3 regions of the Rothia sp. HMSC069C04 genome follow, and region 1 is predicted to be linked to each of the others. Evidence: riboswitches for the same ligand, from Rfam matches in the RefSeq annotation. Region 1 holds a riboswitch; each other region holds the start of a gene.
What was found. Region 1 has a riboswitch for S-adenosylmethionine ahead of HMPREF2879_RS05575 (bifunctional o-acetylhomoserine/o-acetylserine sulfhydrylase). Riboswitches for the same ligand answer to the same signal wherever they lie in the genome.
Positions count from the first base shown of each region.

Region 2: linked by a shared signal. The riboswitch ahead of HMPREF2879_RS00505 (LLM class flavin-dependent oxidoreductase) and the one ahead of HMPREF2879_RS05575 (bifunctional o-acetylhomoserine/o-acetylserine sulfhydrylase) in region 1 are both predicted to bind S-adenosylmethionine.
Region 3: linked by a shared signal. The riboswitch ahead of HMPREF2879_RS00875 (methylenetetrahydrofolate reductase) and the one ahead of HMPREF2879_RS05575 (bifunctional o-acetylhomoserine/o-acetylserine sulfhydrylase) in region 1 are both predicted to bind S-adenosylmethionine.

Region 1 is NZ_KV810742.1:97,142-107,756, forward strand. Features, by position in the region: gene HMPREF2879_RS05545 (glycine--tRNA ligase) at 1-410, opposite strand, end outside; gene HMPREF2879_RS05550 (RNA-binding S4 domain-containing protein) at 643-858, shown strand; gene HMPREF2879_RS05555 (alpha/beta hydrolase) at 1,319-2,071, opposite strand; gene HMPREF2879_RS05560 (MerR family transcriptional regulator) at 2,166-2,981, shown strand; gene HMPREF2879_RS05565 (MerR family transcriptional regulator) at 3,119-3,469, opposite strand; gene HMPREF2879_RS05570 (homoserine O-acetyltransferase MetX) at 3,825-5,141, opposite strand; gene HMPREF2879_RS05575 (bifunctional o-acetylhomoserine/o-acetylserine sulfhydrylase) at 5,320-6,666, opposite strand; SAM riboswitch class IV at 6,770-6,882, opposite strand; gene HMPREF2879_RS05580 (ABC transporter ATP-binding protein) at 7,226-8,212, shown strand; gene HMPREF2879_RS05585 (ABC transporter permease) at 8,209-9,069, shown strand; gene HMPREF2879_RS05590 (ABC transporter) at 9,071-9,901, shown strand; gene rsgA (ribosome small subunit-dependent GTPase A) at 10,023-10,615, shown strand, end outside.
Region 2 is NZ_KV810707.1:65,357-75,971, forward strand. Features, by position in the region: gene HMPREF2879_RS00490 (NCS2 family permease) at 1-683, shown strand, start outside; gene HMPREF2879_RS00495 (NCS2 family permease) at 1,005-2,453, shown strand; gene HMPREF2879_RS00500 (YchJ family protein) at 2,591-3,019, opposite strand; gene HMPREF2879_RS00505 (LLM class flavin-dependent oxidoreductase) at 3,200-4,627, opposite strand; SAM riboswitch class IV at 4,742-4,850, opposite strand; SAM riboswitch class I at 5,026-5,122, shown strand; gene HMPREF2879_RS00510 (ABC transporter ATP-binding protein) at 5,127-5,963, shown strand; gene HMPREF2879_RS00515 (aliphatic sulfonate ABC transporter substrate-binding protein) at 6,028-7,092, shown strand; gene HMPREF2879_RS00520 (ABC transporter permease) at 7,092-7,934, shown strand; gene HMPREF2879_RS00525 (AMP-binding protein) at 8,379-10,502, shown strand.
Region 3 is NZ_KV810713.1:40-10,654, forward strand. Features, by position in the region: partial or broken gene HMPREF2879_RS00870 (ATP-binding cassette domain-containing protein) at 1-1,226, opposite strand, end outside; SAM riboswitch class I at 1,574-1,690, shown strand; gene HMPREF2879_RS00875 (methylenetetrahydrofolate reductase) at 1,808-2,713, shown strand; gene metE (5-methyltetrahydropteroyltriglutamate--homocysteine S-methyltransferase) at 2,877-5,204, shown strand; gene HMPREF2879_RS00885 (MFS transporter) at 5,722-7,161, shown strand; gene HMPREF2879_RS00890 (M13 family metallopeptidase) at 7,269-9,251, shown strand; gene HMPREF2879_RS00895 (DUF6318 family protein) at 9,371-10,108, opposite strand; gene HMPREF2879_RS00900 (DUF6318 family protein) at 10,212-10,615, opposite strand, start outside.

The sequences.
Region 1 (10,615 bases):
TGCGGCTCAGTCCACTCGCCACGAGTACCACAGTTCGGGCAAGCAATTTCATCCATGCCCTCAGCCGGGCGGCCCTTCTTCGCCTCAAAGTTCTCCAGCAGGTGATCCTGACGCAGACGCTTGTGGCAGGACAGGCACTCAACCAGCGGGTCGGTGAAGGTCGCCACGTGACCGGATGCCTCCCACACCGCACGAGGCAGAATAACAGAGGAGTCCAGGCCAACCATGTCCGCACGGGAGCGGACGAAACGCTGCCACCACTGCTGACGGATGTTTTCCTTCAGCTCTGCACCGAGGGGGCCGTAGTCCCATGCGGAGCGGGAACCGCCGTAAATTTCACCGGCCTGGAAAACAAAGCCGCGGCGCTTCGCGAGCGCAATAACGTTATCGAGGGTGGACTTTTCAGCCATAGTTACTCCTTCTGCCCCGCCACCGGCTGTGACGTGCGTGAGTTCGGGTTCATAAGGGACGCGACCCAGAACGGGGCGCCCGTATTCGCGCTCATCGGCGCAATATGCACACTTTTTGATGCAAGACACTAGGGTACCATCACCACCCCACCCCTGGGTATGCCTACCCGACCCACCACTCCCCCATTTTTACCGGACGCCAGGATGCACCCGGCGGGATAAACTAGAGAGCATGGAAGAAATTTTTATTCGCGACGACATGATCCGCCTCGGTCAGTTCCTCAAGCTCGCCAACCTCGTAGAGGACGGCGCGCAGGCACGCGAGGTCATTCAGCACGGCCTGGTAAAGGTCAACGGCGACATTGAAGAAGCACGCGGCAAGCAGCTGCACCCCGGCGACACCGTGACGTTCAACGGCGTGACCGTGAAGGTCGCGCACGAGGACTAACCCGACCTCTTATTCCGTTTGAGATAGGGCGTTAGAGTGAGGGACGGCGTCCGTCCTCGTTCCTCTCCCCCGGCCCAAGGAAGCAGCCGGTGCGCACCTTCCTACGCTCCTACAGGGGAACCCACCCTCTCGGGTGCTCCGCTCTTCCTTGCTTCGCTGCGGAGAGCACCCGAGAGGGTACCCTGATGTCGCTTTCGGAAGGTGCACCGGCACGCTCCGGCAGCGGGGCCGAGAGCGGCTACCCGGAAAACGCGGCCGCACCCGCACAGTACCCCAGCGCGGAAAGGCGGTATCGTCCGAAGTGACATCAGGGTGCCCGAAGCGAAGCGAGGGCGGGTTCCCTGTAGGAACGAGGACGATAACCGCCTTTCCAAGTGGAACTGCACAGAACCGAGCGGAAGCAGAACTACACGTAAGGCCCCCGAGTCATGATGACTCGGGGGCCTTCCCTATAGCCGTTTTAGGCGTCAGAGCCTTCCGCGGCGCCGGTCGCCTCCGCAACCTTCTGCGCACGAATACGCGGCTCCTGACCCTGCACCTTCACCTCCAGGAACTCGCCCACATGGCGAATCTCCATGGCGCTCACGCCGTGACCCGCACCGGCGTACAGCACCTTAATGCCGTCGGTGTACTTGCGGATCCAGTCGTAGGTGTAGTTCACCATCTCCTGCGGGATGACGGGGTCTTCCTGGTCACGGCCGAAGAACACCGGCAGTTCGGTCTTCTTCAGCTCCTCGTCCTTGAAGTACGGCGAATCAGAATCTACCGCATAGCCGGACAGTCCCACCACAGCGGCGAACTCGCCGGGAGCATGACGCACCATCGAAGTTGCAATGCCCATACCCTGCGAGAAGCCCAGCAAGGTCACCGAAGCGTACGGTTCACGGTTCGCGCGCGCCCACTCCAGCACGTAGTCGCTCGCCTGCTCAATGGCGCGCTGGTCAGATTCGAGCTGCTGGTTCAGCGGGTACCACTGGTAGCCGATAGCATCTGCGGCAATGTAGGCGCCGGTCGAGTCCGCGGAGAACTGGCTGCCAACCGGCTGCGGTGCACGCATGGAGGCGTAGGTGAAGCCCTCCTGCGGAAGGTGCGCCGCCAGAGACAGCAGATCGTGTTCCTGGGAGCCGTAGCCGTGCAGCATGAGCACCAGGTGGGTGCCTACACGTTCGTTCTCGGGGCGGGTGTATTCGACGACGTATTTGTTTTCGCTCATGCACCCATCTTAGCGAGGACTCCCCCGCAAACCTGCACCGCAGGTTCCGCCGCTAGCTTGACCCTCACCTAACGTGAGGTTTTAGAGTGAAACCATGGACGCGAACATAACACCACCTGACGGGCAACACGAATACACCGTAGGAGAAGCGGCATCACTACACGGGCTAACAGTCCGCACGCTTCACCACTGGGAGCAGCGAGGCTTGCTCAACCCGGCACATGATGAGTTCAACGGGTACCGGTACTACACCGATACAGACCTTGAACGAATCACCGTCATTATGGGATACCGCGCCACCGGCATGAGTCTTGACGCTATTCACAAAATACTGCAGGACGAAGCGAACAGCACCGAGCATCTGCTCGCTCAGCGGGATATGCTTCAACGCAAAATCGCCGCGTACGGGCGCATGCTTGAAACCATCGAACACCTTTTGGAGGACACCATGGCACCTAAGAATGAGCAGCTCAGCGCTGCCGAAAAAGCAGAGATTATGGGTGAGGGGTTCAGCCTCGCCCACCAGCAGGAAGCGCAGGAACGTTACGTGAAAACTGACGACTGGGCTGAATACCAGCGCCGAACTGCAACGATGAACCGTGCCGACTGGCAGAACGGCAAACAGCAGGTTGACGAGGTAGAGCAGGCCCTCGTCGAGGCATTCAACCGCGGCGTGCAGCCGGGCAGCGAGGAGGCGAACGCGCTCGCCGAGCGGCACCGCGCCTCTCTGTTCTTTTTTGAGGTCACCCCCGCCAAGCACGCTATTCTAGCCCGCGGCTACGTTGAGGATGCCCGCTTCAAGGCTCACTACGAGAAGCTCGCGACCGGGCTTGCAGAATGGTTGCGGGATGTCATCTACGAGAATGCTCGTGCACACGGTGTCGACCCTGATGAAGCCGCCTGGGGTTAAATCTTTGGCTGAAAATACCCAGTAGCTAGGGGTGAGTAGCTGAGTGTGAAAGCTGAGCACAGAAAAACGCCCGGTATTCCCAACGTTGGGAATACCGGGCGTCGGCGTGCATACCTGCATGAAAATTAGACGGCTATCTAGCGGGTGCCATCGAGGTGACGGCGGTGCTCCTGAATACGGCGATCCAGGTGCTCAAGGTTCTGCTGCAACCCCGCAATCTCGTTTTCAATCTTTCGGCGGGCTCGCTCCATCACATCAACGGAGAGTGCATGATCATCCGGATTGTCCAAGATTGTACGAATGTCGGCAAGACTCATGCCGGCCTGACGGCAGGTAGCAATAAACCGTGCTGCGGAGATAGACTCCTCATCAAAAATACGGGTTCCGTGAGCATCACGGGGCACCGCAATGAGCCCCTCTTTTTCGTAATAGCGCAGGGCGTGGGTGCTCACCCCCAACTGCTCCGCTACCTCTTGAATACTTACCACAGCGTTAATGCTATGGGGTTAGAGCGGGTCTAAAGCAAACTGAGAACCCTTACCTTCCAGTGCAACAGGAGGCTGCTTCCGCGGTATCTCGCGGAGCTTTCAAAAAGTGCCAGAAAAACCGGAAAATATTCCCTGACTTGGCACAACACACTTCAAAAAGATAGAAAAAATGCCGGACGCTCGCATCATACGAACGCCCGGCATTCTATTACATAACCCTAAGGGTGAAGGTTAATTCACGGTGGGCGGAAGGACAGTTGAGAATACCCAGTCATTCCCTCACAATCCCACACCCACTGTTTGGATAAAACAACATTCAACAGGATGCGTGAAACGCCTTCGGGTGCCGGTTGAGTTAGCGAGTAACAGCGCCGTACAGACGAGTCATCGAGTCCAGCGCCTCACGCTCACGCTGCGCCTCGCTCGGGGTAGCAGATTCATCTTCAACACCCAGGGCGCGCGCCAGAATCTTCTCCACCTGCTTCGCCTCAATCAGGAAGCCGTCATGGCCGTGGTTCGACTCGATAATATCCACGGCGACCGGGGTGGGCAGCGCCTCCGCCAGACGGTGCGACTCGTGCGGGAAGAACAAGCGATCCGTGTTCACCGCCGCAATCGTCCACTCGCAATCGGTGTGCGCCAGCGCCTGCGCCAGGGTGCCGCGGCCACGCGCCACATCGTGCGAAATCAGTGCCTCGTTCACTGCCAGGTAGCTATTCGCGTCAAAGCGCTCAACCAGCTTGGCGCCGTGGTGGTCCAGGTAGCTTTCGATGGCGTAGCGGCCACGCGGCTCACCCAGCGAGCCGCCCACGGTGCTTTCGCCACGGTTCTCTTCGCGGCCGAAGCGGTGCTCCAGCTCGGCGGGGCTGCGGTAGGTGGTGTGCGCAATACGGCGTGCCAGGGCAAGACCGGTCAGCGGCGCGGGACCGTCATAGTAGTCGCCACCGGCAAAGTTCGCGTCCGAACGAATCGCAATATTCTGGGTGTGTGCCCACGAAATCTGTTCCGCCGTAGCCGAAGGACCGGAGGCAATCACCGCGCATCCGCGCACCAGCTCGGGATTGGTTGCCGCCCACTCCAGGGCGCGAGCGCCACCGAGAGAACCACCAATCACGTAGCGGAAGCTGGTCACGCCCAGGGCACGTGCCAGGTGCGCCTCAGCACGCACAGAATCACGGATGGTTACCTGCGGGAAGCGGGAACCCCAGTGCTCACCGGCACCCGGGTAGCCTTCCGGAATAATGCTTGCCGGTCCGGTGGAGCCGTAGCAACCGCCCAGAATATTGGGGGCAATCACAAAGTAGCGGTTGGTGTCTACGACCGAGTCGGGGCCCACGATGCCTTCCCACCAGCCGTCCGACTCGATAGCGCGAATCAGCGGGGCGGGCATGTCGGGGGTGGGGACGCCGCGGGAGACATGCGTATCGCCAGTGAGCGCATGCAAAATCAGGATGGCATTATCGCCAGCCTCGTTGAGGGTGCCCCAGGTTTCGTAGCCGATGGTCACCTGCGGCAGGGTCACGCCGGACTCAAGTTCCAGGTCGCCGATGTTCAGCTGACGCAGGTAGCCTTGCGCTTCGGGGTGCTCGCGCTGGGTGCCCGCCACGGGGATGGGCGCGGTAACAGGCTGGTTGGTAGTGGTGGTTTGGGTGGAGTTGAGCGGGGTAGTCATAGGGTTCCCTCCACGGGGTTGGCCGGCGGGATAGTGCCGGGTGTGAGCGGGTACGCTCCGGCGGACTCAAGTACTGACGGGGCAGCCAACGCTACCCGCTGCGAAAAGTGCTGTAACGGGGCCGCAGATGAACCGGGAAGCCGTTGCCTTCCGGTCCACCTGCGGGTTGCATCACCGTTTAGGAGAGGGTGTCGAAGCCCAGCTGCAGGTCGGCGAGAATATCGTCGATGTTCTCAATACCGACTGCCAGGCGCACAAAGTTCGGGTACACGCCAATCTTCTCCAGTTCCTCGGCGGAAAGCTGGGAGTGGGTGGTGGAGGCGGGGTGAATCACGAGCGAGCGCACGTCACCGATGTTCGCCACGTTGGAGTGCAGCTTCAGCGCGTCCACGAAGTCGCGGGTCTGCTCCAGGGTTGCACCCTTGAGGGTGAAGCCGAGCACCGCGCCGGGGCCCTTGGGCAGGTACTTCTGTGCACGCTCGTACCAGGGGGAGGATTCCACGCCAGCCCAGATAACCTTGTCAACCTGCGGGTTTGCTTCGAGCCAGTGGGCGACCTTGGTGGCGTTCTCAATGTGGCGTTCGATACGCAGGGAGAGGGTCTCCAGACCGATGCCGATGTTGAAGGCGTTGGTCGGGGAGATTGCGGCGCCGGTGTCACGCAGCAGGGAGACGCGTGCCTTCAGGATGTAGGAGAGGTTCGCACCGAATGCGGAGTCCTTACCCAGGTCGCGTGCGTAGACCAGGCCGTGGTAGCCGGGTGCGGGCTGGTTGAACTTGGGGAACTTCTCGGGGTCTGCACCGTAGTCGAAGTTACCGGAGTCAACAATCACACCGCCGATGGAGGTGCCGTGGCCGCCCAGGTACTTGGTGGCGGAGTGGACGACCACGTCCGCGCCGTGCTCGATGGGGCGCAGCAGGTAGGGGGTGGGCACGGTGTTGTCCACGATCAGGGGTACGCCGTTTTCGTGCGCAATCTTGGCGATGGGCTCGATGTCGAGCACGTCGTTGCGGGGGTTAGGCACGGATTCTCCGTAGAACAGCTTGGTGTTGGGACGAACCGCGGCGCGCCATGCGTCCAGGTCGTCCGGGTTCTCAACGAAGGTGGTTTCGATGCCGAGGTCGGCGAGGGTGTACTTGAGCAGGTTGTAGGTGCCGCCGTATATGGAGGGCGATGCAACCACATGGTCGCCTGCGCCGGCAATGTTCAGGATTGCGTAGGTGATAGCTGCCTGACCGGATGCCAGCAGTAGCGCGCCAACGCCGCCTTCCAGGGAAGCGATGCGGTTTTCGATTACTTCCTGGGTGGGGTTGTTCATGCGGGTGTAAATGGGTCCCAGCTCGGCGAGAGCGAAACGGTTCGCTGCCTGCTCGGCGCTGTCAAAGACATAAGAGGTGGTCTGGTAGATGGGTAGTGCCCGAGCTCCCGTTGCGGCATCCGGCGCCTGACCTGCGTGAATCTGGCGGGTTTCGAACTTCCAACCGGCGGGGTTGGCGGGAGTCGGGACGGTAGTGTTGTTGCTCATGCGTGGCTCCTAATGGGGATTCTTAGGGGGCCGCATGCCGACGGTACAGGAATCGTCGTCGAATAATCCTGTCACGATTGATGTACCGTTATCGGTCACATCGGTCCCGCGCTTGCGTCACGCTTTTGCGTGCCGCCTGGTCTTCACCCAGGGCACCCCACCGCGGAGGAGGGTTGCCGGCCAGCTAGCTGGGGCTTATCGCTGGCGCTCTTGACCTGTATTCAGGGTGTCATAGGGCGTTGGGTGGGGTCAAGGGTTTTGTGGGTGAACGGCACTTTAAGACATTTCATTGCAAAGATGACGTTTTTTAACGTCGATGAAGCTCATGCTGTCGGTGAATATGACACGGGAATCCGCTGCGCAGGTGGTGCCTCATGGATAGTGCTTTCAGAGCGAGTGCCCCACCCTCCAAATAGTAATTCCCATCACTTTTTCGATGCTTTTCGGTACACTGAGACTACACATACACTCACGCAGGGCGCGGCACACTCCGCTGTTTATCCTGCCCAGCATCCCTCCGGTATAGGGGCCAGAGGGTCATACCCGAAGGTTACCTACCATGTCTCTTGTTCTTGACGCCGCGCAGCTCAGCCGAGTCTTTGGCAAAGGTGAAAACGCTTTTACCGCCGTCGACCGGGTGTCGCTTCGCGTTAGCTCCGGCGAGATCCACGCCCTCCTCGGCCCCAACGGCGCGGGCAAAACAACCACCGTGCAGATGTGCTCGACCCTGCTCACCCCCACCAGCGGTAGCCTCACCGTGAACGGTGTTGACGCCATCGCTCACCCGCAGCGGGCACGCCGTCACGTGGGTCTCGCACTCGGCGGGGATAGCGGCTTCTACCCGCGCGCCAGCGCCCGCGACAACCTGCTCTTCTTCGCCGATGTTGCGGGGGTTTCCGGGCGGAGCCGGCGGCGCGAGGTGGACCACGCCCTAGCCCGCGTGGAACTCACCGATGCGGCGGCGCGACCCTTTCAGGAGTTTTCCCGCGGCATGAAGCAGCGCCTGCACATCGCTCGCGCGCTGCTCGGCTCCCCCGCCCTGCTCCTGCTGGACGAGCCGACCAACGGGCTCGACCCCGATATCGCCCTGACCGTGCGAACCCTCATCCGCTCCCTCGCGGAGGACGGCGCCGCCGTTCTGCTGACGAGTCACCTACTGGGCGAAATCGAGGACCTGGCGCATACCATCACCGTTTTGGGCGCCGGTTCCGTTGCGGTGAGCGGCAGTCTCGAGGACGTTGCCGCACACGCCGGTATTGCCGCCACGACTGTGGTTCAGGTGGATCCCACCGCCACCGAGGGTCTTGATACACTACGCGGATTCCTCCACGATAAGGCGGCGGTACTTTTTGCCCCGCGTGGTTCCGGCTGGGAACTGACCCTCTACTGGCACGGCGAGCGCGCCACGTTCGAGGCGGGCGAGGCGCACCGCATCCTGGCGGAGGGGCTCGCCGCCGCGAACATCGGGGCACGAACCGAGCCGTACACGCGCCCGGCAACCCTGGAAGAGGCATACCTGGCGATGGCGGAGGGGCTCAAGCGATGAGTACTCAGACGCGACGCTCGGAAGAGTCCCAAACCCGGGGCCAGCAGTACGACCTGAGGCAGGAGTGCGCCCGCCAGCTGCGGCTCATGGGATTTAGCCTGCGACAGTTCCTGACGGTCCCGTACTTTATTCAGCTGCTCATCAGCACGGTGCTCGGGTCGGTTATCCTTCAAGCGCTCGCCGTGCACGCGGCGGCCCAGAGCTCCGCGGGTCACTCCGTTGACCCGACCCTCGCGTGGACCCGCGCGGGCATCGTGGGCATGTGGTCGGTCTGCATCGTGTCTGCGGGCATTATCAATTTTGAGCGCTTCCGCGGGACCCTCGTGTACCTGTGTTCCGGGTCGATTTCTCCGGTGCGGGTGTTGGCGGCTATCGTTTCGAGCGCCTCCATTGTGGGTCTGGCGGCCCTACCCCTATCGTGGGCGGTTTGGGCTCTTGTGACGCTCAATCCGCAGGTTACGGACTTTTCCGAGCTCTGGCCGCGCTATGTTCTGGGCGTTCCCCTGCTGTGGGTTGCATGCCTGTCGGTTACGTTCATGATTGCGGTGTTCTTCGTGGCAACGCCGAACGCCATCGCCTACGAGGAGCTGCTCCTCGTGCCGGTATTTATTCTCTCCGGGGTTCTCTTCACGACCGTTGAGGCACCCGCCTGGCTGGATGCCGTGGGCGTGCTCATTCCTCTGCAGGCGCCGGTGCACCTGCTGCTAGGGCGTATCCCTATTAACACCCCGGCGGATGCGCTCCTGCCCGTTGCGCAGACGCTCGCCGTGAGCCTCGCTTGGGCGTTGTGCGCCTTCCTCTTTGCACGGAAGGCTCTCGCCTCCGCCCGCCGTCGCGGCACCCTGGGGGCGATGTAGCGTGCGTGTTCTCTCTTCTGCTGCTCTGCCTAGCGTGGCGCGTCGGGCACTGTCGACCGCCTCTATTGGCTGGTCGTCGTCGATTACCTTCGCAACCCTCGGAACGGCTGTCACGACCCTGGTTCTCGTACCCGGTCTTAACGTGCTTTTCACGGTGCTTCTGGGTGCTGATCTTGCCGCGAACGATACGGTGCGCATCGGCTGTGCAACCGCCCTGATTGCCACCCTCAGCTCGGTGGCCGCCGGCATTGTTGCGCGCGTCGCCACAGACCGGTGGATTGGCGTCTTCGAGTACGTGTGCACGGCGCGCCCCGTGGATGCGGGCTACTGGCTGGGCGCGGCGGCGGTACCCGCGCTGCTAGCCTCCGTGACGGGCCTGAGCAATGTGGGCATCGTGTGGTTGCTCTCCCTCACGGCGCCCTCCACCGGGGCGGCTTCGGGGCTTCTGCTCGGCGCCATCGCACTGATGCCGGTTGCGGTGCTGGGCGGGGTCTGCCTGGGTATTTTTGCCGCCGGGCTGGGCCTGTACCTGTCCGATCCGTACACGGGGTCGAATGTCCTGTCGATTATTCTGCCGGTGAGCGCGGGTGTGATTGTTCCGGTGAGCACCTACCCCGCGTGGCTTGCGTGGCTGTGTCCCTGGGTTCCCGGGTCCCGGCTGGTGCAGGTTTTAGACGCCTCTAGCGGTATTGCGAACGGCACCACCCCGGAGCTCTTCGCGTCCCTGGGGGCAGACGCGGCACTGGCGGTACTCTACGCCGCGGTAGGGTTGGGGCTGACCTTCCTTGCCGCCCGCCGCATCCGTGCAGGCGCCCGCGCCTCGCTGCTATAGGGTGTGAAACCCAAAAAGAACGAACCTTTTAAACACCCTCTCCCCCGGCGCGCTATCCGGGCATGAAAACCGACCGGGCGCCGTACCCAGCCGGGCGCCGCAACTAAGAAAGACTATTCCTGTGACCATTGCTCCCGCTTCATACACCTTAGAGACCCTAGGGTTCGACCCCTCCTGGCAGGGTTCAGCAATCCGCGCCGCGTTCACCCTCGGCGGTACCCTCGAAAACTTTACCCTCGCCCGTGTCAGCGCCGTGCACCGCACCCGCTGCGAGCTACTGACCTGCGAGCGGGGTGAGCTCATTAAGCTTTCCGCTCCGCTGCGTCCGGTTGAGAACGACTACGGCGAAGAAGAGTACCCCGTCGTCGGCGACTGGGTACTCACCCAACCCATCCCCGGAACTGGCGGTGCAGCCCATCCGGCGGAGCATAAATTCCTCGCGATACTGCCCCGGCGAAGCTACCTCACCCGCCCCAGCGCCACCCGAGAATCCGCGGATCAGCCTGTCGCCGCCAACGTGGATATGCTCTGCATCGTTGAGCCCTGCTTCCCCGAGCCGTCCATTGGGCGAATTGAACGCTACACCGCCCTGGCGCACGCTTCCGGGGTGCAGGTCGCACTGATTCTCACCAAGGGTGACCTAGTAACGGCTGAACAGCTCACCAACTACAGGGACTCCCTCGCAGGTGGTGTGGATGCGGTACTCGCCGTCTG
Region 2 (10,615 bases), on a different contig from region 1:
TCTGGGACTCCAACACCAGCAAGCTGCCCGACTTCTCCCTGTTCGGCTCCGCTGACCTGTTTGGCGCCTTCGGCACCCTCGGCGGCATGGCTGCAGTTCTGCTGATCTTCACCATCCTCATCTCCGCGTTCTTCGACGCAATGGGCACCTCCGTCGGTCTCGCAACCGAAGCAGGCACCATCAAGGACGGCCAGATCGAGAACGTCGACAAGGTCCTGCTCGTGGACGCTCTCGGCTCCGTAGCCGGCGGTGGCACCTCCTCCTCCGCAAGCCAGATCTTCGTGGAGTCCGCAACCGGTATCGGCGCGGGCGCACGCACCGGCTTCGCGAACGTCGTCACCGGCGCACTGTTCCTCGTCGCGATCTTCCTGTCCCCGCTGGTCACCATCGTGCCCTTCGAAGCTGTTGCACCCGCAATGGTGTTCGTTGGCTTCCTGATGATCCGCCAGGCAGTGAACATCGACTGGAACGACTGGGGTCTGGGTATCCCCGCGTTCATGACCATCATCTTCATGCCGCTGGCATACTCCATCGCGGACGGTATCGGCGCAGGCTTCCTGTCCTACGTCTTCATCCGCCTGGTGCAGGGTCGCGGCAAGGAAGTTCACTGGCTCATGTACGTGGTTTCCGCAGTGTTCCTCATCTTCTTCGCTAACGGCCTGATTACCGGCTGGATGCACTAAATACATCAGGTGTCTCACCCTCCACACGTGGAGACGCGGGCACCATCAGGGCGGGGTATCGGCACCTTCGGGTTGCCGGTACCCCGCCCTGCGCTATTCTTCCCTCTACCCCAACTACCCAATTCTGGGTTGCAGGGGTCGGGGAAACACCACATCACCGACTGAACCGCCGCACACAACGCGTTTCAACGGCACAAGCTAAGCGGCGGCGCCTACAATAGTTGAACCATTGTGGCGCCCAACCCGGGACTTACCCGCGAGCTTTACCCTCGAAACCGGCGGCGCAACAGTACACACCGAACAACATCAACGGATCCTCACATGTCTGAACCCCAGAAGGCGGCAGCGCCCACCAGCGCACTCGACCGCTACTTCAAGATTTCCGAACGCGGCTCCTCCATCGCCGCAGAATTCCGCGGCGGCCTCGCCGCATTCTTCGCCATGAGCTACATCGTGGTGCTGAACCCCCTCGTCATCGGTACCGGTGCTGACGCCTCCGAACGCACTCTCGGTATCGCACCCGTCGCGGCTGTGACCGCGCTGGTTGCTGGCGTGATGACCATCCTCATGGGCGTTATCGCCAAGCAGCCCTTCGCCATGGCGGCTGGCCTGGGCGTGAACGCGCTGCTCGCCTCCACCATTGCCACCACCCCGAACCTGACCTGGGCAGACATCATGGGCCTGGTCGTTCTTGCCGGTCTAATCATGACCGTTCTGGTGCTCACCGGCTTCCGTACCGCGGTGTTTGAGGCGGTCCCTGAGTCGCTCAAGACCGCGATTGTGGTCGGTATCGGCTTCTTCATTTCCTTTATCGGTCTGGTCGACTCCGGCATTATCCGCCGCATGCCTGACGCAGCCGGCACCACCGTTCCGGTGAGCCTCGGCGCGGGCGGTCACCTGCTCGGCTGGCCCACCCTCGTCTTCCTCTTCGGCTTGTTCTTCACCATCGCCCTGTTCATCCGTAACGTGAAGGGTGCGATCCTGTGGGGCGTGCTCGCCTCCACCGCGCTGTCCCTGATTCTGGAGGCGGTTGTCCCCTCCGGTTCTGTGAAGGAGGCGGCGACCGGCTGGTCCCTGAACGTGCCTTCCCTGGCGGACATGAAGTTCACCACCCCGAACTTCTCCCTCATCGGTTCCGCTGACCTGTTCGGCGCATTCACCCACATCGGCCCGCTGGCTGCGTCGCTGCTGGTGTTCACCATTCTGCTGTCTGTGTTCTTCGACGCGATGGGCGTTTCGGTCGGTCTTGCCGCCGAGGCTGGCACCATGAAGGACGGCAAGGTTGAGGACATCGACAAGGTCCTGCTCGTGGATGCGTTCGGTTCCGTTGTTGGTGGTGGCGCGTCCGGTTCGGCGAACCAGATTTTCGTGGAGTCCGCTACCGGTATTGGTGCGGGCGCACGCACCGGTTTCGCGAACATTGTGACCGGTGTGCTGTTCCTGCTGGCGATTTTCATCTCGCCCCTGGTCACCATCGTTCCCTTCGAGGCGGTTGCCCCCGCACTGGTTGTGGTCGGCTTCCTGATGATCCGCCAGGCTGTGAATATTGACTGGACTGACTGGGGTCTGGGCATCCCGGCGTTCCTGACCATTATTTTCATGCCGCTGTCGTACTCGATTGCGAACGGTATTGGCGCCGGTTTCGTGTCCTACACCTTCATTCGCCTGGTGCAGGGCCGCGGCAAGGACGTGCACTGGCTGATGTACCTGGTGTCCGCGGTGTTCGTGATTTACTTCGGTATGGGCATCATTAACGGCTGGACTAGCTAAGTCCAACAGTCCCGATAGTTAGCCTCGTTGAGAGGCGTCAACAAAGAATGGCAGAATCGTTCCGGTTTCGGAATGATTCTGCCATTTCTTCTATGCCCACACTCTGCACGTATGAGAGGCAGGGAAAGTTACGAGATTTAGCGGACGTCTCCATCCACATAGAGCCAGGTGCCGCCCACCTTCTCAAAGCGCGACAGCTCATGCATGCTGCCCTTCACCCGCTCCTCCGCAGGGACACCCGGCACCGAACGGTAATACGCAACGAACTCCACCGTACCGGACGCATCAAACGGGCCACCCGAAGCACCCAGAATATCCAGGCGATACCAGCGGATATCATCCTCCAACTCCAAGGTAGCCGGGCGAGTACTCGGATGCCAGCTCGCCAGCAGGTACGCCGCATCCCCGGTCGCAAACGCGGTAAAACGCGAGCGCATCAGCTGCTCCGGCGCGGGAGCAGTCAGCGTGCCGGAGGCGGCAAACTCGCCCAGGAACCTGCCGCAGCAGGTGCCGTACACCTCGCCGCTCGAGCAGGGGCAGCGGTCATCATGGTTAAGTTCAATCATGCCAACCAGTATAAAGAAAGCGCCGCGTCAAGAAGGTGCCCTGTATCAAGAAAGCGACGGCGGCACAGCGCAAAGAAACGCCCGCCCTGCCGGGGATACAAATCCTCCAGCAGAACGGGCGTTCTTGTTTTCAATCGTTAAGTTTGAGCGAACCTACACGGCACGCTTCAGCGGCAACGCTTATTCAGCGATCGCGCGAGCCGGGGTGTCAGCAGCCGAAGGCTTACCCACGTATGCGCCGCGGTACTTAGCAGCCGGGTGGGAGTCAGCAACCTTGGTGTGGCCCTTACCGAAGATGTTCTCACGCAGGGTGTTGCCCTCGTACTCGGTGCGGTAGCGGCCGCGCTTCTGCAGCTCGGGAACAACGTACTCGATGAAGTCCTCGAAGGAGCCCGGGGAGACGTGGTACGCCAGGTTGATGCCGTCCAGGCCACCCTCGTCAATCCAGCGCTCAAGCTCGTCAGCAACCTGAACCGGGTCACCAACAATGACCTCGCCCATGCCGCCGAGGGTGGTGTGCTCAGCGATGGCCTTGCGGGTCCACTTCTTGTCCTTCGCCTGCAGGGTGAAGGGGGTCAGGAAGGACTGAATCGACTCGGTCTGCACGTAGTTCAGGACCTCATCCTCGTCGAACTGGGACAGGTCAACACCGGACCATCCGCCGACAATAGCCTGTGCAGAGTCGAGGTTCACGTACTTCTTGTACTCCTCGTACTTTGCCTTTGCCTTCTCCTCGGTCTCATCCACGATGACGGAGAGCATTGCGAGGATCTTGACGTCGTCGCGGCTACGGCCCTGCTCCTCGGCAGCGGCGCGAATACGGTCGGTCACAACGCGGGTCAGGTCCGGGCGCAGGGCGCTGATGAACACAGCCTCAGCGTGCTTACCGGAGAACTTCTGACCGCGGCTGGATGCGCCAGCCTGGAAGATCACGGGGGTGCGCTGCGGGCTCGGCTCGGTCAGGGAGATGCCGGGCACGGAGAAGTACTTGCCCTTGTGGCCAATCGGGTGGACCTTGGAGGGGTCAGCGTAGATGCCGCGCTCGCGGTCCTTGATGACTGCGCCGTCTTCCCAGGAGCCTTCCCACAGCTTGTAGCAGACGTCCAGGAACTCGTCGGCGATTTCGTAGCGCTCGTCGTGCGGGATCTGGGTGGGCAGGCCCTGGTTCTCAGCAGCCGAAGGCAGGTAAGAGGTCACAACGTTGAAGCCGACGCGGCCCTCAGTGAGGTGGTCGAGGGAGGCGTAGCGGCGAGCCAGGGTGTAGGGCTGCTCGAAAGTAGCGGCAGCAGTCACGCCGAAGCCGAGGTGCTCGGTCACTGCAGCCATTGCAGAAATCTGGGTTGCGGGGTCATTCACGGGAACCTGAGCGGCACCCTCAATGGCGGGAGCGGCAGAGTTCTTGTACACGTCGTAGATGCCGACCACGTCAGCGATGAACACGGCGTCAAACAGGCCGCGCTCAAGGGTCTTAGCCAGGTCAGTCCAGTACTTGATGGTGTTGTACTCGGTTGCGCGGGAGCGCGGGTGACGCCAGAGGTCGAAGCTCTGGTGACCAATGCAGGTCATTTCGAATGCGTTAACTACGATGCGCTTCTTCTGCTCAGCCATCGATTTTCCTTTCGCGAATGATCGGGGACGATCGGGTTAGTGCCCTGCACCCCGCGCGCCGCCTCCTTCTTGCCTTCTGCGTTCGGTGGTGGCCTTCGTGCAGGTGGCGCGTTCGCGCCGTACTTGCCTCGTAACGTTGAGGCCAGATCATCATCTGGGGCACCCCGCTACGGGAGAGGGTTGCCGCCCGGCTAGCCAGAGCTTAGCGCCGGGACTCATGATCTCGTGGTTTGAGTGTACGGGGCGCACGGGAGGGAGGTCACGTTTGTGACGAAAAAATCTTTTTGTGACGTGGAACCGAAATATTTCGTGATAAATGCGAAATATACGGTCATAGAAATTCATACGCGCCCGCCGGGTTGATTGAGGCACGCCACAGCCCATAGGGTGGGAGAAGCAAACCATCCAGAGCGACTGAGAGACCTGGCTCCACGACGTCGCAGCAACCGGCACGGATTCTTCCGCCCCCGGTGCTAACGCCAGGAACGATGGAAGTGACATGACACTCAACAGTGCAGTAACTGACGTACCCACCAGTGAAAAGAACGGCCGCCGTGCCGTATCCACCGCCGCCGTCCCCTTGAGCTTTGAAGGCGTCGGACAATCTTTCCCCGTGCCCGGCGGAACCCACGAAGTTCTTCGCGGAGTCTCCTTCACCGCAGCCCCCGGCGAGATTATCTCCGTCATCGGCTCCTCCGGATGCGGCAAATCCACCCTCCTGCGTGCAGCGGCAGGCCTGAACCGCATCACCGCAGGTACCGTGCGTATCGGCGAGAAGGCAGTGACCGGCCTCGACCCCCGCGTAGCTATCGGCTTTCAGGAACCGCGCCTGCTCCCCTGGCGCACCGTCGCCGACAACGTGGCGCTCGGACTGCCGCAGGGCACCAAAAAATCTGAAGGCGCAGCATCCGTAGCGAGCCTGCTCGACCTGGTCGGCCTGGGCGAATACGCAACCCACCGTCCCAAGGAAATTTCAGGCGGTATGGCTCAGCGCGTGTCCCTGGCACGAGCGCTCGCACGCAACCCCGGCGTGCTGCTGCTCGACGAGCCCTTCGGTGCTCTGGATGCGCTGACCCGCATCAACATGCAGGATTTGCTGTTGGACGTGCACCGTCAAGACCCGACCACGATTCTGCTGGTCACCCACGATGTGGAAGAGGCGCTGTACCTCTCTGACCGGGTGATTGTCCTCGGTAAGGACACCCCGGAGGCGCCCGCCACCATCCAGCGCATTGTGACCGTTGACCGTTCTCACCCGCGTGACCGCGCCGATGCTGAGATCACGGCGCTGCGTAGCGAACTGTTGGCTGAGCTCGGCGTGGAAGATAACGCCTAAAGCCGCCACGCAACACATTTCTTACACATCACATCATCATCTTCAGAAGCGAAAAGATTTCATCATGACTTACTCCCCGTCTCGTCGTACCGCCCTCAAGTCCCTTGCCGCAGCCGCCGCTTTTGCTACTCTGCTCAGCGCCTGCGCCGGTGAAGGTTCCGGTTCCGCTAACGCCTCCGGTGCTGCCGGTGGTGGCAATCAGAACACCGTGACCATTGACTACGCGACCTACAACCCGCTGTCCCTGATTATCCGCAAGAAGGGTTGGCTTGAGACCGCCCTCGCCGCCGAGGGTAAGAAGGTTGAGTGGGTCAAGTCGGCCGGTTCGAACAAGGCGAATGAGGCGCTGCGTAGCGGCAATATTGATGTTGGCTCGACCGCCGGTTCGGCGGCGCTGCTGGCACGCGCTAATGGCTCCCCCATCAAGGTCATTAGCCTCTACTCGCAGCCGGAATGGTCGGCACTGGTGACCCGCAAGGATTCGGGCATCACCAAGGTTGCGGACCTGAAGGGTAAGACTGTTGCCGTGACCAAGGGTACCGACCCGTACTTCCTGCTGCTGCAGGCACTCAAGCAGGAGGGTATTTCCGCTTCGGATCTGACCATTCAGAACCTGCAGCACGCCGACGGCCGCACCGCCCTGGATAACGGTCAGGTCAACGCGTGGAGCGGCCTGGACCCGATTATGGCTGCCGCCGAGGTGGAAAGCGGCGACGTGCTCTTCTACCGCAACCTGAACTTCAACACCTACGGCTTCCTGAACGCGACCGAGAAGTTCATTCAGTCCAACCCGACCGCCGCACAGACCATCGTGGACGTGTACGAGTACGCTCGCGCCTGGGCTAAGAAGAACCCCGAAGAGGCAGTGAAGATTGTCGAGGAGGAGTCCGGCATTAAGCACGAGACTGCTCAGGTCGTCATGGAGCGCACCCACCTGGATATCGACCCGGTTCCGGGCGCTAAGCAGGTTGAGGTTCTCAAGGGTGTCGGCCCGATTCTGGTCGAGTCCGGCGACGTTCCCTCCCAGTCCGACGTGGACAAGGCACTAAACAGCATTGTGGACGACCAGTTCGCAAAGAAGGCTGACAGCGCAGCCGTTGAGAAGATCGCAAAGGTGGTTGAGAAGTAATGACCGCCGCAACGATCACCGCCGCCTCCAGCGCTCGCGCTGAGCGTGCCGAGAAGCGTGTCTCTTCCGTGAAGCTGCCGTCGAACCCGTTCGCCGGTAAGCAGTACCTGGGCCTGATTCTTCCCCTGGCGCTGATTGCCCTCTGGTACATTCTGAGCACGAACGGCGTGTTCACCCAGGTTCAGCTGCCCTCCCCCGACCGTGTGGTCAGCGCCGGTGTTGAGCTGGCGCAGCGCGGCGAGTTGGGCCGCCACGTGGCGATTTCTACTCAGCGTGTGCTGATTGGTTTCGGTATTGGTGCCGTGCTCGGCCTGGTGCTGGGTGCGCTGATTGGCCTGTCTGCGCCGGTGCGTCTGATTGCCGCACCGACCATTGGTGCGCTGCGTGCCGTGCCGTCCCTGGCGTGGGTTCCGCTGCTTCTGCTGTGGATCGGTATCGGCGAGAATTCCAAGGTGACCCTGGTTGCTATTGGTGCGTTCTTCCCGGTATACACCACGGTTTCTGCGGCTCTGGCGCACGTTGACCCCAAGCTTGTGGAGGCGGCACGCGCCTTCGGCCTGAAGGGTCTGCGCCTGTTCACCACGGTTCAGCTTCCCGCGGTTCTGCCGTCGGTTGTTTCGGGTCTGCGTCTGGCGCTGGCTCAGGCGTGGCTGTTCCTGGTCGCCGCTGAGCTGCTGGGTGCATCCATGGGTCTGGGTTACCTGCTGACCGACTCGCAGAACAACGGCCGCACCGACCGCCTGCTGCTGGCTATTGTGGCGCTGGCGGTGCTCGGTAAGATTACCGACGCCCTGGTGGGTGTTTTCGAGCGCCGGGTGAAGGCGAAGTACCCCAGCAACTAACGCCACCAGCAATTAGCACCACAGCTAAACGCAACGCTCAGCACGCGCTGAGTTTTAGGAGAGATGTCCGCCGCGTGGCTGCTCCCCGAAGGTGAGCTAATCATCGCTACGCGCCGGAGAAAGAAGTCGGCGGGGAAACCTGTCGCCTACTGAATGATGATGATGTGCCCCGCCCCGCGCCCCACAGCAGTGAGCGCGGGGCGGGGTCTTTAAATATGTCGTTATATTACGAACCGATACACAGCACACCGAATATGACGGTCCCCTTTGCGTCCACCCCCTCCGGCGCGCTTTACTAAGAAGGCAAACCATCCAGAGCGACCGAGAGACCTGGCTCCGTGACGTCGCAGCAACCCCCTCGCCAACGCACACACAGACCCCACGGTCACACAGACAGCGGCACGGCAAGCAAGGGTGCTAATGCCAGCAACCGATGGGAGAATAATGGGACTGCCCACCCCCTACTCGTTCACCGACCCGCTAAACCCCACCCCGAACCCCGCCCTCGAATCTGACGAGGCGCGCGTTGCGTTCTGGGAGAAGCAGGCGCAGCGACTCACCTGGGCTGAGCCCTGGCACACCGCGCACCGTTTCGAGAAACCGAAGTCCCTCGGCTTCGACGAGGACGGCATCGAACAGTTCAGCATCCCCAAAATTAAGTGGTTCGAGGGCGGTAAGCTCAACGTCGCCTACAACTGCGTGGACCGCCACGTGGAGGCAGGCCGCGGCGACAAGGTAGCCCTCTACTTCGAGGGTGAGCCCGGCGACCGTGAGGCCATCACCTACTCCGAACTGCAGCGTCGTATTGCGAAGGCAGCAAACGGCCTGCTGTCTCTGGGCGTGCGCAAGGGTGACCGTGTGGTCATCTATCTGCCTGTCATCCCCGAAACCATTATTTTCACCCTCGCCTGCGCGCGTATTGGCGCGATCCACTCCCTCGTTTTCGGTGGTTTCTCCGCCGAGGCGCTGAAGTTCCGTGTGGAAGACACCGGCGCGAAGGTTCTCATCACCACCGACGGCCAGAACCGCCGCGGCAAGGTCGTTCCCGTGAAGGTCAACGCCGACGAGGCATGCTCCGGTGAGAACAATATCGAGCACGTTATCGTGGTGGACCGCACCAGCGCCTCCGACCCGGTAGCGCACGCCGCTGTGCCGTGGACTGAGGGCCGCGACGTCTGGTACCACGATCTGGTGGACGACCAGCCGGATACTCACGCCTACGAACTGCACGACGCAGAAGATCCGCTGTTCATTATTTACACCTCCGGCACGACCGGTAAGCCCAAGGGCCTGGTGCACACGATGGGCGGCTACCTGGTGCAGACCGCGTACACTCACGCGCTGCTCTACGATCTGCTGCCGGATTACGTGGACGAGAACGGCGTGTTGCGCCCCGACGAGCTGTCCGCGGTCAACGACCCGCAGAAGGTTGAGTCCACCGTTCACTGGTGCACCGCCGACCTGGCGTGGGTGACCGCACACACCTACGAAATTTACGGCCCGCTGGTTAACGGCGTGTCCGAAGTGATCTACGAGGGTACCCCGAACACTCCGCATTACGGCCGCCACTTTGAGGTTATTGAACGCTACGGTGTGACCAACTACTACACCGCCCCGACCCTGATTCGTTCGCTCATGGGTGCGTTCCCGAATGGCCCGGAGCCCGGCAAGTACGACTTCTCGACCGTGCGTCTGCTCGGTTCGGTGGGTGAATCCATTAACCCGGAGGCGTGGCGTTGGCTGCGTCAGCACGTGGGCGGCGGCACCGCGGCGTTCATCGACACCTGGTGGCAGTCCGAGACCGGTTCGACCGTATGCTCCCCGCGCCCGCACGACCCGGCATTCGCGCCCGAGGGCACCTACCCGGAGGGCACCCCGCACTGCACTCCCCTGCCCGGTTGCGCTACCCGCGCCGTTCCCGGCGTGTCCACCCGCGTGGTGGATGAGCACGGCGACCCGGTCGAACCCGGCAAGCAGGGCTTCATCGTGGTCGATAAGATTGGCCCCTCGATGGCTCGTACCGTGTGGCAGAACCCGCAGCGTTTCCTGGATTCCTATTGGCGTCACTACGGCGAGCGCGGCTGGTTCCTCGCTGGCGACGGCGCGAAGGAAGACGAAGAGGGTAACGTGTACATCCTCGGCCGTATTGATGACGTGATTAACATTTCGGGTCACCGCCTGTCCACGATTGAGATTGAGTCGGCTCTGGTGACTCACCCGGCTGTGGTTGAGGCTGGTGTCTGCCCCGTGGAGGATGAGCTGACCGGTCACCAGGCGGTCGCCTACGTGACGCTCACCGATGAGGGTAAGGACCTGACTGAGGATGAGCTGAAGGCGGCGCTGACCGCGCACGTGCGTGAGCACATTGGCCCGATTGCTAAGCCGAAGGACGTTGTGGCGGTTGCCGATATCCCGAAGACCCGTTCGGGTAAGATTACTCGCCGTCTGCTCGGTGAGCTGTACCAGGGCCGTTCGCTGGGCGATGTTTCTTCGCTGCAGAATGAGGAGGCGCTGGGCCACATTGCGCAGGTGCTGGTGGATACCGGCCGCGTGAGCGAGGCTGTCTAGGCTCTGCTGCTGAGCTGAGCACTGTGCCGAGCTGCACGCTGCGCTAAGCTAAAAGCTGTATAGAGTAAAGGTGCGGATACCGAATGATGATTCGGTATCCGCACCTTTTGCTA
Region 3 (10,615 bases), on a different contig from region 1:
TATTTACTCTCAGAAGAAGCACCCTTATACGTTATGCTCCCCTGGGCAATTGGTGTAATTCCAAGAATTGCATTTATTAGCGTTGTTTTTCCCGCGCCCGAGGCACCAACTACTGCAATCATTTGATTATTCATCAGCTCAAGATTAATATCTTTAAGCGCAAAAGACGACGCGCCCTCATACTGAACGGATACATCTTTGCATATAATTTTTGAAATATTTTCACGGTTAGGGTTAGAAGTTTTTATCTCAGAAGCATGGTCGTAAGTATCAGAGTCGCATACCCTTCGGAATTGCTGGACAGATAATGCTCCATTAATAATCTGGCCGAATGAATATCCCACCTCTTGGGTCGCGTTAACACAGGCAATGATTCCAATCAGCGATCCGGCCACATACGATATATCGGCGCCTGAATCCACAAGGAAGTACAGGGACGCAAAAAGTAAGACAGAGCAGAGTAGCCCTGCAACTATGGAGATGATTCCTCTAACACTTTCAAGGCTCAATTCCCTACCGGCTGCCCGGCGTCGCCAGGACGCTACGCGTTGCGAGAAAAATCGGGAGGCTCTCATGAGGTGAAGTTCTTGGGCGCGACTTTGAGCCATCAGATTGTCTAGATAGTAGTTCTCTGCCCGATAGTCCTCGTACATTAGGGTGTATATGGCGTAATCACGTTTAGCGAGAATCACCATTGCAATGGCTAGGGGCAATGAACACAGTGCCGCAAAAATTGCTGCCACAATGCTGACGTTCGCAATATTGAGACAGAGAAGTAACACCATTGCGAAGGCACTCACCAGTGCCATAACTGACATGGTGTGAACCTGCAATTCCTGTTTCGATATTGCCTCTCTTGCAGCACGTATATCTTCCTGTGATTTTGTGCTACCTATATCAGATAACGGAAATGTAGATAACCTGTTATTTAACATGCAGTGAACCCGATAGTTCACCTTTGATTTGAGGATGAGCATGTTACTTATGACCCAGCGTTGGGCAATAATATTAATTCCAACGACAAGGGCAAGAGCAACAATATAAATCCATGCTGTGCCACCACTTGAACCGCTCAAGGCTGATACTGTATTACCAATCAGCAGGGACTGACTCAAGGGAATGCAGGCAATGACGGCTAGCGATAGGGCGGCGCTCACCAGGGTTGTGGGACAGGTTTTCCAGGCCAGGCGGAAGGACCAGAGTATAGAAGAAAATAGCTTTTTCATTCTCACCACGCTCACAAAGTCATATTGAACTCATCTTTGAGCCCTGAAACTCCTCGATGAGCGGACATCGAAACACTACCCGTGCCTCACTAGCTACCCTACCCCTCAATGAAATTCAAAACACATATATTCGCGCGTGTCCAAGAATATTAAGCGAACGTATCTGCGATAGTGCCGGGCATTCAGGGGTCAGCCGACAGCCCTACCCGCAACACCTCCAGCCGCCCTTTGTCATAGTCGGTCATATTAAGTTCATATTTCGCCCCAATGTCATGTCCAGAAATATTAGGGCATCAACCGCCGTGCCCCTTGCACGCCCTCGGAGGCGGTGGGTAGAGTGAAAGCGTTATCTATCAAGAGCGACCGAGAGATCTGGCTCGTAGACGTCGCAGCAACCTCGCCAGTATCCCCCACCGTCACGGTGCAGGGTACGGACAAGGTGCTCCCGCCAGAACCGATAGAGAAGAATACCCTTCGGCACCCCTTGATGAGTCGTACTCGCAAACCGGTACAGCACATCCTGCAGAAGAATTCGCGCACCCTCACGGTGCGTATCTATCGGGTGAACACGAAGGATGGTTATGGCTACAGTTCACCCGGCTCTTTCTTTTGAGCTATTCCCTCCGCGCTCACAGGCGAGCTGTGAGTCGCTGCTCCGCACCATTGCGGAGCTTGAGGGCACCAACCCCGACTACGTGTCGGTCACCTACGCCGGTGACGCTAAGCGCCGCCAGAAGACCTTGGCGCTGCTCGACCACCTAGTGCATGAAACCTCCCTCACCCCGCTGGCTCACCTGATTTGTGCAGGCCACTCGGTGCATGAGCTGGAGCGCGCAGTCCGCCTAATTCTGGGTCTGGGAGTGCGCGGCTTCCTGGCTCTTCGCGGTGATATTCAGGAAGGTCAGGTTTCTGAACTTCCTTTCGCCCGCTACCTGGTAGAGCTCATTCGCCGCGTGGAGCGTGAAGATTTCGCCCACCTGGCGGCTGGCAAGGTGTCGATTGGTGTGGCGGCGTACCCGCAGAAGCACCCCGAGTCCGCATCCCTGCTGCAGGATATTGAGATTCTGCTGTCCAAGCAGCGTGCCGGCGCGGACTTCGCGATCACTCAGGTGTTCTTTGAGGATGAGCGCTACAGCGCCCTGGTCGATTCGGCGCACCTGGCAGGCGTGGATATTCCGATTATTCCGGGCATCATGCCGGTAACCTCGCTGAAGCGGTTGCAGAATCTCTGCCAGATGGCGGGCATGGAAGTCCCGACGGACCTCGCCTACGCCCTAGAGACAGCAACCAGTAGCGCTGAGCTGCACCGCATCGGTGTTGAGTACGCGTTGAACCAGTGCCGCGCCGTGATGGACGCGGGCGCGCCGGGTCTGCACTTCTTCACCTTCAACGAGCATGCGGCGGTTCTGGACGTTCTGGATCAGCTGGATTTGCCGCGGTACAGTAACCGTTTCTCTCAGTCGCTGAGCGAACTGGAATACGTCTAAAAACCCCCGCCTCAACCCATAACGCTCCTTGTCGGATGCGTTTCCACTTTCTCCCCCACAAATATTCCGGGAGTTGTTGAGTCCTCCGTTTCACCACCCACAGTCGGGTGGTAAAACGCCGGAACCGACTCCCACATCTATCCCCAGTAAAGGAATAACTATTATGTCGAACACCGCATTCCCCGCCGCAACCATTGTTGGCTACCCCCGCGTGGGCCGCTTCCGCGAGCTGAAGAAGGCTCAGGAGGCTTTCTGGAAGGGCAAGGCAACCCTGCAGGAGCTGCAGGACACCGCCGCTGACGTGCAGCGCACCTACTTCGAGCGCGTGACCGCCGCCGGTCTGAAGGCTGACAACTACTCGATTCCGGCGACCTTCTCCTACTACGACCAGGTGCTTGATGTGGTTCGCCTGTTCACCCTGGTTCCCGAGCGTCTGGCTGAGGCTAAGGACGCACGCGGCCTGCTGGATCTGCCCGGCTACTTCGCACTGGCGCGCGGTACCGAGACCCTGCCTCCTCTGGAGATGACCAAGTGGTTCGACACCAACTACCACTACCTGGTACCCGAGATTGGTGCCGGTACCGAGATTAAGCTGAACCTTGAGGCTATTGACGAGCAGCTCGAGGTAGCAAAGCAGGCTGGCGTGAAGGTTCGCCCGCAGATTGTTGGCCCGCTGACCCTGCTGCTGGGTGCTAAGGCTGAGCAGGGTTCCGCTGAGGACTTCTCCCCCGTTGACCGTCTGGATGAGTTCGTTGCCGCGTACGCTCAGGTGCTGGAGCAGCTGGCTGAGCGCGGTATTGAGTGGGTTCAGCTGGACGAGCCGGGCCTGACCGTGGACCGTGCCGACAACGCGAAGGTTGCGCAGCTGGCTGAGCGCACCTACCGTGCCCTGGCTGCCGGCGAGAAGCGCCCGCAGATTCTGGTGACCAGCCCCTACGGTTCCCTGCGTGAGAACCTGCCGGCACTGCTGGGTACCGGTATTGAGGCTCTGCACCTTGACCTGGTGCACGGCGTGTACTCGAAGGCTGAGCTGGAGTCTGTTTCTGCCGCCGGCGTGCACCTGGTTGCCGGTGTTGTGAACGGCCGTAACGTGTGGCGTGCTGATGTTCGTGCCGCACTGAAGACTCTGGAGGCGCTGCCCGGCGCATCCGAGGGTGCCGTGTCGGTGTCCTCCTCGACCTCCCTGCAGCACGTGCCGCACGACCTGGCTCTGGAAGACCCCGCCGAGGTTCCCGTGGACGGCCTGGCATTCGCCGACCAGAAGGTTGCCGAGATCGCCCTGCTGGCTCGTGGCCTGGCTGAGGGTGAGGCTGCTGTTGAGCCGGAGCTGAAGGCTGCTGACGAGGCGCTGGCTCGCTTCGCCGCTGACCCGCGCAAGCACAACGACGAGATTCGTGCCCGCGCCGCAGCTGTGACCGCTGAGGACTTCAACCGCCCGACCATTGATGTTCGCCGCGCGGCTCAGGCTGACCTGAACCTGCCGAAGCTGCCGACCACCACCATCGGTTCCTTCCCGCAGACCGCTGAGATTCGCCGCCGCCGTGCGGAGGCTCGTGCGGGCAAGATTTCCGCCGAGGAGCTGAACGGCTTCCTGCGTGACGAGATTGCCTCGGTCATCAAGCTGCAGGAGGAGCTGGGCCTGGACGTGCTGGTTCACGGTGAGGCTGAGCGTAACGACATGGTTCAGTACTTCGCTGAGAACTTCGACGGCTTCGCAACCACCCGCCACGGCTGGGTTCAGTCCTACGGTTCGCGTTGCACCCGCCCCTCGATTCTGTTCGGTGACGTGAAGCGTCACGGTGAGGGTCTGCGCGGTGAGGCGTTCACCGTGCCGTGGAGCTCCCACGCACAGTCGCTGAGCGACAAGCCCGTCAAGGGCATGCTCACCGGCCCCGTGACGATTCTGGCGTGGTCCTTCGTGCGTGACGACCAGCCGCGCCGCGAGACCGCTAACCAGGTGGCTCTGGCTCTTGCCGACGAGATTGCCGACCTGGAGGAGGCGGGCATCCGCATCATTCAGGTGGACGAGCCGGCTCTGCGCGAGCTGCTGCCCCTGCGCCGCGATGAGCAGCCGCAGTACCTGGATTGGTCGGTGAACTCCTTCCGCCTGGCTACCAGCGGCGTGAAGGATTCCACTCAGATTCACACCCACCTGTGCTACTCGGAGTTCAACGAGATTATCGACTCGATTAACGCTCTGAACGCTGACGTGACCAGCATTGAGGCGGCTCGTTCGCACATGGAGCTGCTGGCTGACATTCCGGAGAGCTTCGTTTCCGGTCTGGGCCCGGGCGTGTGGGACATCCACTCCCCGCGTGTTCCTTCGCAGGAGGAGATTGAGTCCCTGCTGAAGGCTGCGATTGGTTACGGCACCATTGCTGACCTGTGGGTGAACCCTGACTGCGGCCTGAAGACTCGTGATTACGAGGAGACCAAGCAGTCTCTGCGTCACCTGGTGGACGCCACCAAGGCGATTCGCGCGTCCCTCTAGGAGGCGCCTCTTGGTTCCGCTGCCTGCTGCGGGTTGACCGGATGATGGTTTGCTCGCGGTAACCTGCGGCAGGTGGCGGTTGTTCGGCTTCGTGCCGGTATGCGTACCGACTGTATGCCGAGCTTTTGGGGATAGATAACGGGCCCGCCCGTACGGTTTTTCTTCTGCACTGTACGGGCGGGCTTTTCTGTGCTGTTTTGGGGCGCCAATGCACTGGTGTTCAAGTGGTTTTTTATTTGAACTTAGGGTATAAATTACTCTAATTTTAAGTGTGGTCTGACCAAAACACATACTTACTCAACCGAGAAAGTATTTATATTCATTACACGACTTGAGGCAATGTTGCCCAGTAGACAGATGTACATCACACAGATTTAGCACTTCCCCGTAATTCCGGGATAAAAACAGCATTAATAGAATAATCACTCTGAATATCCGTTCACCCTAGTGAACATTCTACTGAAAACATTCCCATCAGATTAGCATTTTTATAAGCCGCTGTTTTTAGAATTCCAGCATGACTACTACCACTTCATCAAAGAAGAAGAAGGGTTCTGTACCCCGCTGGCTCGCAATTCCGGCGCCCAAGCCTCAACTGAGCGAGGCTGAAGTTAATGCGAAGTACCCGCGCATGCGCCTACAGGTCTTCATGGGTATCTTCATCGGTTACGCGACCTTCTACCTGATTCGTAACAACGTCCCGCTGGTCACCCCGATTCTGACCAAGGAACTTGGCTTCAGCAACGCAGCAATTGGTGCGCTGTCCACGGCGCTACTGCTCGCTTACGGCTTCAGCAAGTTCTTCACCGCAATGATTTCTGACCGCTCGAACGCGCGTTTGTTCCTGCCCATCGGTCTGGTGCTCTCGGGTGTTGCAAACATCCTGCTGGCAATGACCGGTTACATGGGTGAAGGCGCGGGTGCGGCAGGCTACGGTGCCGCTATCGCCTCCATCATGGCGACCATCATGGTCTTCAACGGTATCTTCCAGGGTATGGGTTGGCCTCCCTCGGGTCGTGTGCTCGTGAACTGGTTCTCCACCAGCGAGCGCGGCACGAAGGTTTCCTGGTGGAACACCGCTCACAACGTTGGTGGTGCGCTGTCCGGTCTGCTGGTTGCGTGGGGCTTCTCCATGTTCGGCAAGACCTGGGAAGTTGCCTTCTGGTTCCCGGCTGTTATCAGCTTCGTTCTGGCGTTCGTGGCGTGGTTGCTGATTCGTGACAACCCCGAGGCTGAGGGTCTGCCCACCGTTGACGTGTACCGCAACGACCCGCACAAGGTTGAGTCCACCGCTGAGGATCGTGCGGAGTCCACTTGGACCACCATCCGTAAGCACGTGCTGACCAACTCGACCATGGTGTACCTGGCTCTGGCAAACGTGTTCGTGTACACCCTGCGTTACGGCGTGCTGGTGTGGGCGCCGAAGTACCTGCACGATGTGCGCCACGCTTCCCTTGAAGGTGGTATTGCGGGCTTCTCGATTCTGGAGCTTGCCGGTATTGGTGGCACCGTCCTGTGCGGTTACGTTTCTGACCGCATGTTCAAGGGTCGCCGCTCCCCCGCGGGTATTCTGTTCCTGATTGCGACCGTCGGCGCAATTCTGCTGTACTGGCTGCCTTCTTCGGATGCGCCGCTGTGGATTGCGTACGTTGCGTTGGCTCTGATTGGTGGCCTGATTTACGGCCCGGTCATGCTGATTGGTCTGCAGGCTATTGACCTGTCCCCCTCGCATGTTGCGGGTACCGCTGCGGGCTTCACTGGCCTGTTCGGTTACGCTCTGGGTGCGACCCTGGCTTCTGCCGGTATCGGCATTATTGTTGACCACTGGGGTTGGGGCACCGCGTTCGTCTTCATGATTGTGTGCTCGGGTCTGGCTGTTCTGTTCCTCTGGCTGGTTAACGGTGCCGAGAAGCGTCTGATGGCTGAGCGCGCAGAGAAGCTGGCGGCTCAGGCATAATTGTCCGGTCTTTCGTGTAGGGAAGCCACACGTTTGCTGGTGAGTCACCATATGGTGGCTTGTCGGTAATCGTGTGGCTTCTTACGTTAAGAACCTAGAATGGAACCATGACTACTAACTCTGGAATCACTAAAGAATGGGTGGATGAAACCGTCAAGCCGGGCGACGATTTCTTCCGCCACGTCAACGGTAAGTGGCTTGCTACCCACGAAATCCCGGCGGACCGCCCCAAGGACGGCGGCCTGTACACCCTCCGCGATAACGCAGAGAAGCACGTGCGTGAGCTGGTGGAGAAGATCGCGAAGGAGCAGCCGGAGTCCCTTATTGGTGCACTCTACAACTCCTTCATGGATGTTGAGAAGATTGAGGCGGACGGCCTGGAGCCGTTGCTGAAGGAAATCGCCCCGATCTTGAACTCGGCAACCCCCTCCCACCTGGCTGTGACCCTGGCGCTGCTGTCTCGTGCGGGTCTGCCGCAGCTGTTCGCCTGGTACACCAGCAACGACCCGAAGGACCCGAAGAACTACACGTTCTTCCTGTACCAGTCGGGTCTGGGTCTGCCGGATGAATCCTACTACCGTGAAGAGAAGCACGAGGCTGCATGCGCGGCGTACGTTGAGCATATTGCCCGCATGTTTGAGCTGACCGGTCTGGCTGAGGGCTTCGGCCTGACCCCGGAGCAGGCGGCTCAGCTGGTGTTCACCCACGAGTCGGAGCTGGCTCGCCTGCACTGGAACGTCGTGGAGAACCGCGACGCTGAGGCGACCTACAACCCGTACCAGGCGACCGAGCTGGACGAGAAGTTCCCCGGCTTCCCGTTCTCGCAGTGGCTGCTGGCTCTGGGTGCCGACCCGGAGACCCTGGGTCAGGTTATTGTGGCTCAGCCGTCCTTCTTTGAGGGTGCGGCTAAGCTGTTCACCTCCATCCCGCTGATGAGCTGGAAGCTGTGGGCTGTGTGGACCGTTCTGCGTTCGCGTGCGCCGTTCATGTACGACGAACTGGTTCAGGAAAGCTTCAACTTCTACGGCAAGACCCTTTCCGGCACTCAGCAGATTCGTGAGCGCTGGAAGCGCGGCGTGGGCGCTGTCGAGAAGGCTCTGGGTGAGGAAATTGGCCAGGAGTACGTGGCTGTGCACTTCCCGCCTTCGCACAAGGAGAAGATGCTGGTTCTGGTCGGCAACCTCCTGGAGGCGTACCGCGAGTCTATTGAGTCGCTGGACTGGATGACTGAGGCAACCCGCCAGAAGGCGCTGGAGAAGCTGTCGAAGTTCGTCACCAAGATCGGTTACCCCGACAAGTGGCGTGACTTCTCCGCACTGGAGCTGGTGCCCGGTGACCTGTTCGAGAACCTGCGCCGTACCGGTGCGTTTGATGCTGACTGGCTGATTGCCCGTAAGGGTCAGCCGGTGGATAAGTCGGAGTGGCTGATGACTCCGCAGACCGTGAACGCGTACTACATGCCCCCGGCGAATGAGATTGTGTTCCCGGCAGCTATTCTGCAGCCCCCGTACTTCAACCCGGATGCTGACGATGCGGCGAACTACGGCAATATCGGCATGATTATTGGCCACGAGATTGGTCACGGTTTTGACGATCAGGGTTCCCGCTATGACGGTGACGGCAAGCTGGAGAGCTGGTGGACTGAGGAGGATTACGCGAAGTTCAAGGAGCGCACCTCAGCGCTGGTGGAGCAGTACAACGCGTACGTTCCGGTGGGTCTGGATGAGAAGTTCCACGTGAACGGTGAGCTGACTCTGGGCGAGAACATTGGCGACCTGGCTGGCATGTCGATTGCGTTGAAGGCGTACCGTCTGGCTTTGAAGAAGCAGGGCATTGAGTCGCTGGCTGACGCGCCGGTGATTGACGGCATGACCGGTATTCAGCGTTTCTTCTTCTCGAATGCTCGCGGCTGGTGCACGAAGTCCCGCCCGCAGCATGCTGAGGTGATGATTTCGGTGGATCCGCATTCGCCGGATGAGTTCCGTGTGAACGGTGTGGTGCGCAATATTGATGAGTTCTATGAGGCGTTTGGCGTCTCTGAGGGCGATGCACTGTACCTGGCTCCGGAGGAGCGCGTGCGCATCTGGTAGCACCCCGATAAGGGTATATACTTTATTGCGCATATAAGAGAGGCGCCCGCCTCGTGGTTTTCAGCCACGGGGCGGGCGCCTTTTAGGTGTAGAAGCTATGCGCTTCTAGACTGAAGCTTTTAGGAAGCAGAAGCCGATGCAGTGGCACTAGAAGTAGCAACCGGATTCACTGTAAGCTTCCAGTCGCCATTCTCATAAACTCCACGAATGATGGCATCTCCAGTAATTTTGCGGTATTCCTTGGGAGACTCCATCACTTTCCCCTTGTATACAGCAAACTCACCGTTCTCCAAAACCATCTTTACATTCCAGATATAGCTATCACCATCGCGGGTCGGTTGAGGCGTATTCATAGCGACAGTAACAGTTTGTTCTTGGCGCCAGACCTCCCCCTTTTGCAAAGCATCATCGAAGCTACCAGGCGTGGGTTCAAGGGTGGTCTTCAATTCTGAAATATCAATACCGCTTTCACGCAAAGGTTCAGTCTTTCCGGTACGCCCATAATATTCAGAAGCGGCGCCAAAGAATGCAATGGACTGGTAGAAGCCTTCCACGCTGTTCTCGTTAGCAACAGCGGGCTTCACAGGTACAGGAACATTCTTGGGCGGCTCGGTACGGGTACCTTCCTTATAACCTGCAGGCTTGGAAGTGTAGCCGTCCAGGACCGCAACGCCGGAGTAGTCGCTACGAACGCTCTTAGATGCGGAAGCAGATGCGCTACCGGATGCATTGCTGGATGCCCTCTCGGATGCGTTGCCGCTGGTTGCTTGCGGCTGAGCGCCGCACGCTGCCAGGAGGGTTGCGCCACCGGCGGCTACAACCATGCCGAGGGCAGATCGGCGGGTTACGTTCTTCATTGGTTCTCTCTATCTACGGTGGTGGCGCCCGCCTCGTGGTTTTTCAGCCACGGGGCGGGCGCCTCTCTGTTTTTAGAAGCTATACGCTTCTAGACTGATGCTTTTAGGAAGCAGAAGCCGATGCAGAAGCCTCAGATTCAGACTTCATGCCAGTCAGCTTCCACGCACCGTTCTCGTAAACACCGCGCAGGGTACGCTCGTTGACGTTCTCACGACCGCTTTCGGGGACCTCCAGAACCTTATCCTTAGATGCCATGAATTCGCCGCGGGTAAGGGTGAAGCGAGCATTCCAGGTGTATGCCTTACCATCGCGGGTGGGCTGTGCGGAGAGCAGGGTGATGGTGACGGTCGGGTCGTGCATCCAGACTTCGCCCTTGACCAGCTTTTCGCCGAGGGTGCCGTCTTCCGGCTCGAGCATTGACTTGAGTTCGCTCTTGTCCATGGCGCTTTCACGCAGGGGCTCGGTCTTACCGGTACGCATGTAGTATTCCATGGCTGCGCCGAAGA